2 regions of the Pseudomonas mohnii genome follow, and region 2 is predicted to be linked to the other one. Evidence: predicted binding sites of a transcription regulator. Region 2 holds the regulator's gene; the other holds the start of a gene.
What was found. Region 2 encodes sigma-54, which starts transcription at its own class of promoters, with help from an activator protein. Its sites were predicted from a motif close to ANTGGCATNNANNTTGCTNT; they were not measured.
Positions count from the first base shown of each region.

Region 1: glnA (type I glutamate--ammonia ligase) is a predicted target of sigma-54. The motif match lies at 1,361-1,380, and genes of this name have one in related genera.

Region 1 is NZ_FNRV01000001.1:2,972,121-2,975,529, forward strand. Features, by position in the region: gene thiI (tRNA uracil 4-sulfurtransferase ThiI) at 1-1,146, opposite strand, end outside; gene glnA (type I glutamate--ammonia ligase) at 1,475-2,881, shown strand; gene BLV61_RS13705 (cupin domain-containing protein) at 3,064-3,409, shown strand, end outside.
Region 2 is NZ_FNRV01000001.1:4,434,530-4,437,938, reverse strand. Features, by position in the region: gene lptB (LPS export ABC transporter ATP-binding protein) at 1-498, shown strand, start outside; gene BLV61_RS20580 (RNA polymerase factor sigma-54) at 683-2,176, shown strand; gene hpf (ribosome hibernation-promoting factor, HPF/YfiA family) at 2,251-2,559, shown strand; gene ptsN (PTS IIA-like nitrogen regulatory protein PtsN) at 2,572-3,036, shown strand; gene rapZ (RNase adapter RapZ) at 3,039-3,409, shown strand, end outside.

The DNA.
Region 1 (3,409 bases), 1.5 Mb from region 2:
TTTGGCGTTCTCGAGCGCACGCTCAAGCACCGCCATGTCGAATTCTTTCTCTTCGTGCTCCACCCGATGGCGCTTGGCCGCCGTCTTGGGGTTCACCGAAATGACCCCGCAGTACTCCGGCATGTGCCGGGCGAAGTCGGCGGTACCGATTTCGTTGGCCAGGTCGATGATGTCCTGCTTGTGGCTGGCGATCAGTGGGCGCAGCACCAGCTTGTCGGTCACGCAGTCGATCACGGACAGGTTCGGCAGTGTCTGGCTCGAAACCTGGGAAATCGCTTCACCGGTAACCAATGCGTCAATGTGCAGGCGATCGGCGATTTGGGACGCAGCGCGCAACATCATACGCTTCAATACTACGCCCATATGACTGTTATCGACTTTACCGAGAATTTCTCCCAGCACTTCCTCGAATGGCACACTGACAAATAACACGCGTTGGGAGCTGCCGTACTTCTTCCAGATGAAATGCGCGACTTCCATAACGCCCAATTCATGGGCCCTGCCGCCCAGGTTGAAGAAGCAGAAATGGGCCATCAGGCCACGGCGCATGATCTGGTAGGCGGCGACGGTCGAGTCGAAACCGCCGGACATCAAGACCAGCGTCTGCTCCAGCGCACCCAGCGGATAACCGCCGATGCCGTTGTGCTGGCTGTGGATCACGAACAACCGTTGGTCGCGAACTTCGATGCGGACTTCGACTTCCGGCTTTTTCAGGTCGATCCCGGCGGCACCGCACTGACGGCGCAACTGGCTGCCGACATATTTCTCGATGTCGATTGAGCTGAATGGGTGCTTGCCGGCGCGCTTGCAGCGCACCGAAAAAATCTTCCCGGCCAGTGCATCACCGTAGTGCTGCTTGCACTTTTCGACGATGTCGTCGAAATCGCCCAGCGGGTATTCGTCGATCTGCAGGAAGTGCGCGATGCCCGGCATGCAGCTCAGGCGCTCGCCCATCTCTTTCAGGGCCTTGGGGTCGCTGACACGGGTTTCCAGCTCGAGGTTGTCCCACACACCGTTCACCACCACAGCCGGGTCCAGATCGCGGAGCACGGCACGGATGTTCTTGGCCAATTGGCGGATGAAACGCATCCGTACCGGGCGGCTCTTGATGGTGATCTCGGGAAAGACTTTTACGATTAGTTTCATGAAAACAGCGCGCGCTGGGCCAGCCGAAAAAGGGGGGCGCGGATTATAGCGGAAATTGCTCAAGGTTTAACCAGTTAATGTGCAGAAGGTTTTGCACGCACCAAAACAGGTCACTTTGAGGTCTGAGCGCCACATTAAGGGGCGCTAATTCAAGCATTTATAGGCCTCGCACCTCTATAAGCGTGAAATTGGGGCAAAAAACCCATGCTGGGGCACTGGCATGCAATTTGCTCCCTTGTGAGGCAGGTTGCCTTGGCAGAGTATTCGCGCCGGCATCACAAACATTTAAGGGCATCCACTACCAGCCCTAAGCCACCCGGAGGACACTATGTCGAAGTCGGTTCAACTCATCAAAGATCATGACGTCAAGTGGATTGATCTGCGGTTCACGGACACCAAAGGCACTCAGCACCACGTGACCATGCCGGCTCGCGACGCGCTGGATGAAGACTTCTTCGAAGTCGGCAAGATGTTCGACGGTTCTTCCATCGCTGGCTGGAAAGGCATCGAAGCCTCCGACATGATCCTGATGCCGGACGATTCCACCGCCGTTCTCGACCCGTTCACCGAAGAGCCGACCCTGATCCTGGTCTGCGACATCATCGAACCTTCGAGCATGCAAGGCTACGATCGCGACCCACGTGCGATCGCCAAGCGCGCCGAAGAGCACCTGAAAGCCACCGGTATCGGTGACACCGTGTTCGCCGGTCCAGAGCCAGAGTTCTTCATCTTCGACCAAGTCAAGTTCAAGTCCGACATTTCCGGTTCCATGTTCAAGATCTACTCCGAACAAGGTTCCTGGATGTCCGACCAGGACATCGAAGGCGGCAACAAGGGCCACCGTCCAGGCGTCAAAGGCGGCTACTTCCCGGTTCCACCGTTCGACCACGACCACGAAATCCGTACCTCCATGTGCAACGCACTGGAAGAAATGGGCCTGACCGTCGAAGTTCACCACCACGAAGTGGCAACTGCCGGCCAGAACGAAATCGGCGTCAAGTTCAACACCCTGGTGAAGAAAGCCGACGAAACCCAAACCCTGAAGTACGTCGTGCACAACGTTGCCGATGCCTACGGCCGTACCGCTACCTTCATGCCTAAGCCTCTGTACGGCGACAACGGTTCGGGCATGCACGTACACATGTCCATCTGGAAAGATGGCAAGAACACCTTCGCAGGCGAAGGCTATGCCGGCCTGTCCGATACCGCCCTGTACTTCATCGGCGGCATCATCAAGCACGGTAAGGCCCTGAACGGCTTCACCAACCCGGCCACCAACTCCTACAAGCGTCTGGTTCCAGGTTTCGAAGCTCCAGTAATGCTGGCCTACTCGGCTCGCAACCGTTCCGCTTCGATCCGTATTCCTTACGTGTCGAGCCCGAAAGCCCGCCGTATCGAAGCGCGCTTCCCGGACCCGGCTGCCAACCCGTACCTGGCGTTCGCCGCACTGCTGATGGCTGGCCTGGACGGCATCCAGAACAAGATCCACCCTGGCGATGCAGCTGACAAAAACCTGTACGACCTGCCGCCTGAAGAGGCGAAAGAGATCCCACAAGTTTGCGGCAGCCTGAAAGAAGCCCTGGAAGAGCTGGACAAAGGTCGTGCGTTCCTGACCAAAGGCGGCGTTTTCAGCGACGACTTCATCGACGCTTACATCGCCCTGAAAAGCGAAGAAGAAATCAAGGTTCGTACCTTCGTACACCCACTGGAATACGAGCTGTACTACAGCTGCTAATCCGGTAGCGCCTGCGCAAGCGGCGTGACAAAAAAGAGGCCTTCTTCGGAAGGCCTTTTTTGTGGGCAGTTTCCGACAACGGCTTGCTCATTCTCCTCGGACATTCACAGCATCGTCCGGCATCAATCCATTCGAGTAGCTCGTAGCCTATATCGACTTGCTTGAATTCAATGGATGGAAGAATGAAGACCTGCCTGCTCACACCCCTGATCGCCACTTTGACCACTGCGTTGCTGGGCTGCAGCCCCGCCTCACCTCCGGCGGGTATCGAACGCAAAATCCTGCTGCAAACCAGCACATCCTGGGACAGCACGCCTTACATTCGCTACCCCGACTCCGCACCCGAACTGTCAATGCTCAAACTCAAGATACCTGCCAACACCGAACTCGACTGGCATACCCACCCGATCCCCAACGCGGCATACATTCTTGCGGGCGAATTGACGGTGGAGAGCAGGGACAACGGCAAGATCCAGCACTTCAAACAGGGCGACGCGCTGGCTGAAATGGTCAATATCACGCATCGTG
Region 2 (3,409 bases):
AAGGCCGGTATCGGCTATCTGCCGCAAGAAGCGTCGATCTTCCGCAAACTCTCGGTCGCCGACAACATCATGGCGATCCTGGAGACCCGCAAGGAACTCGACAAGGCCGGTCGCCGCAAGGAGCTGGAAAGCCTGCTGCAGGAATTCCACATCAGCCACATCCGCGACAACCTCGGCATGAGCCTGTCCGGTGGCGAACGCCGCCGTGTGGAAATCGCCCGGGCATTGGCCACCAACCCGAAATTCATCCTCCTCGACGAGCCCTTCGCCGGCGTGGACCCGATTTCGGTGGGCGACATCAAACAGATCATCCATCACCTCAAGGCCAAGGGCATTGGCGTGCTGATCACCGACCACAACGTCCGTGACACCCTCGACATCTGTGAAACCGCCTACATCGTCAACGATGGCCAATTGATCGCCGAAGGCGACGCTGCAACCATCCTGGCCAACGATCTGGTCAAGGAAGTGTATTTGGGCCATGAGTTCCGCCTGTAAGCACCGAGGTGTCTGGCTAGTCGACCGAGCGCTTGTCTCGATAAAAAATCAACACTTTTTTATTGTTACAGCGCTCTAGGCAAACACTTCAGTTTCAGGCATATAATTTGCTTATGTTTGGCGCTCCGGCGCCCTGTAGTGGATGGCGCATGTGCGCCGGCGAATAAGGTGTTTAGCCCCTGCCATGAAACCATCGCTAGTCTTGAGAATGGGCCAGCAGCTGACGATGACACCGCAGCTGCAACAGGCCATCCGCCTGCTCCAATTGTCGACCCTGGACCTGCAACAGGAAATCCAGGAGGCCCTGGAGTCCAATCCGATGCTCGAACGCCAGGAAGAAGGCGACGACTTCGATAACAGCGACCCCTTGGCCGACAACGCCGAACAGAAACCCAACCCCGACATTCAGGAACCCTCCTACCAGGAAAGCGCACCGACGGTTGATAACCTCGAGGAAGGCGACTGGAACGAGCGTATCCCCAACGAACTGCCCGTCGATACCGCCTGGGAAGACGTTTACCAGACCAGCGCCAGCAGTCTGCCGAGCAACGATGACGACGAGTGGGATTTCACCACCCGCACATCGGCCGGTGAAAGCCTGCAAAGCCATTTGCTGTGGCAATTGAACCTGGCGCCCATGTCCGACACCGATCGCCTGATCGCCGTGACCCTGATCGACTGCATCAACAATCAGGGCTACCTGGACGAGACGCTCGAGGAGATACTCGAAGCCTTCGACCCGGAGCTGGACATCGAGCTGGACGAAATCGAAGCCGTCCTGCACCGCATCCAACAATTCGAACCCGCCGGAATCGGCGCCCGCAACCTGGGCGAATGCCTGCTGCTGCAATTACGCCAGATGCCGGCCAAAACCCCTTGGCTCGCCGAAGCAAAGCGCCTGGTCACCGACTACATCGACTTGCTCGGCAGTCGCGATTACAGCCAGCTGATGCGCCGCATGAAGCTCAAGGAAGATGAGCTGCGCCAGGTGATCGAACTGGTTCAAAGCCTCAATCCGCGCCCGGGCTCGCAAATCGAATCCACTGAAGCCGAATACGTGGTTCCCGACGTGATCGTGCGCAAGGACAACGAACGCTGGCTGGTGGAACTCAACCAGGAATCGGTACCGCGTCTTCGGGTCAACGCCCAGTACGCCGGTTTCGTGCGTCGCGCCGACACCAGCGCCGACAACACGTTCATGCGCAATCAGTTGCAGGAAGCCCGCTGGTTCATCAAGAGCCTGCAAAGCCGCAATGAAACCCTGATGAAAGTTGCCACCCAGATCGTCGAGCATCAGCGCGGCTTCCTGGAGCACGGCGACGAAGCCATGAAACCGTTGGTCCTGCATGACATCGCCGAGGCGGTTGGCATGCACGAGTCGACAATTTCACGGGTGACCACACAGAAATTCATGCATACCCCTCGGGGCATATATGAACTGAAGTACTTTTTCTCCAGCCATGTCAGCACCTCCGAAGGCGGCGAATGCTCGTCCACGGCGATCCGCGCGATCATCAAAAAACTGGTTGCCGCGGAAAATCAGAAAAAGCCGTTGAGTGACAGCAAGATCGCTGGTTTACTGGAGGCACAAGGCATTCAGGTGGCTCGCCGCACCGTCGCCAAGTACCGCGAATCCCTGGGGATCGCGCCTTCGAGCGAACGCAAGCGGTTGATGTAGAGCCACGCCACAGCGTTCCAGTGGTAGATCATTTGATCTACCGCTTTATGCACTGGCAACGAAGGAGAAGCTGTATGCAAGTCAACATCAGTGGACACCAACTGGAAGTGACCGAACCTCTTCGCACCTACATCGGCGAAAAACTCCAACGGTTAGAGAGGCACTTCGACAAGATTACCAACGTACAGGTCACGATGACCGTCGAAAAGTTGAAGCAGAAAATCGAAGCCACGCTGCATATTCCCGGCAATGAAGTGGTCGCGAACGCGGAACATACCGATATGTACGCGGCGATCGACGCACTGACCGACAAGCTGGATAAACAACTCAAAAAGCATAAGGAAAAGACCCAGAGCCTCCTCCAGGGCGCTACCGGTCGTTAACACCCCCAACCCATGATCCGACTTGAAAGCATCCTGACCCCCGGCCGTTCCCTTGTGAACGTGCCGGGCGGCAGTAAAAAGAAAGCCCTCGAACAAATTGCCAACCTGATCGCCCGGGAAGTGCCGGATCTGGAGATGCAAGATGTCTTCGAGGCGTTGATTGCCCGTGAAAAACTCGGCTCGACGGGTTTTGGCAACGGCATCGCCATTCCCCACTGTCGCCTGAAGGGCTGCTCCTCACCCATCAGTGCCCTGATGCACCTCGATGCCCCCATAGATTTCGACGCCATCGACGGCGCACCGGTTGACCTGTTGTTCGTTCTACTGGTCCCGCAAGCCGCTACCGATGCGCACCTGGAACTTTTGCGCCAAATTGCCAGCATGCTCGACCGCAAGGAAGTGCGCGAAAAACTGCGCAGCGCCCCGAGCAATGAAGCCTTGTATCAGGTTGTCCTGGACGAGCAAAACGGTCAGTAACCATGCGCTTGATCATCGTCAGTGGCCGCTCCGGCTCAGGTAAAAGCACCGCCCTTGATGTACTCGAGGACAGTGGCTACTACTGCATCGACAACCTTCCCGCCGGGTTGCTGCCGGAACTCGCCGAACGCGCATTGATCCACACCGAACTGGCACAGCCGCTGGTGGCCGTGTCCATTGATGCACGCAACCTGCCCAGTCACTTGTCGCGATTCCCCGAATTGCTCGAAGAAGTCCGCAGCCGGCATATCCAGTGCGACGTTCTGTACCTGGATGCCGACGAAGAAACCTTGCTCAAGCGTTTTTCGGAAACCCGTCGTCGTCACCCGCTGAGCAGTGCCAATCGTTCGCTGGCTGAAGCGATCAACGATGA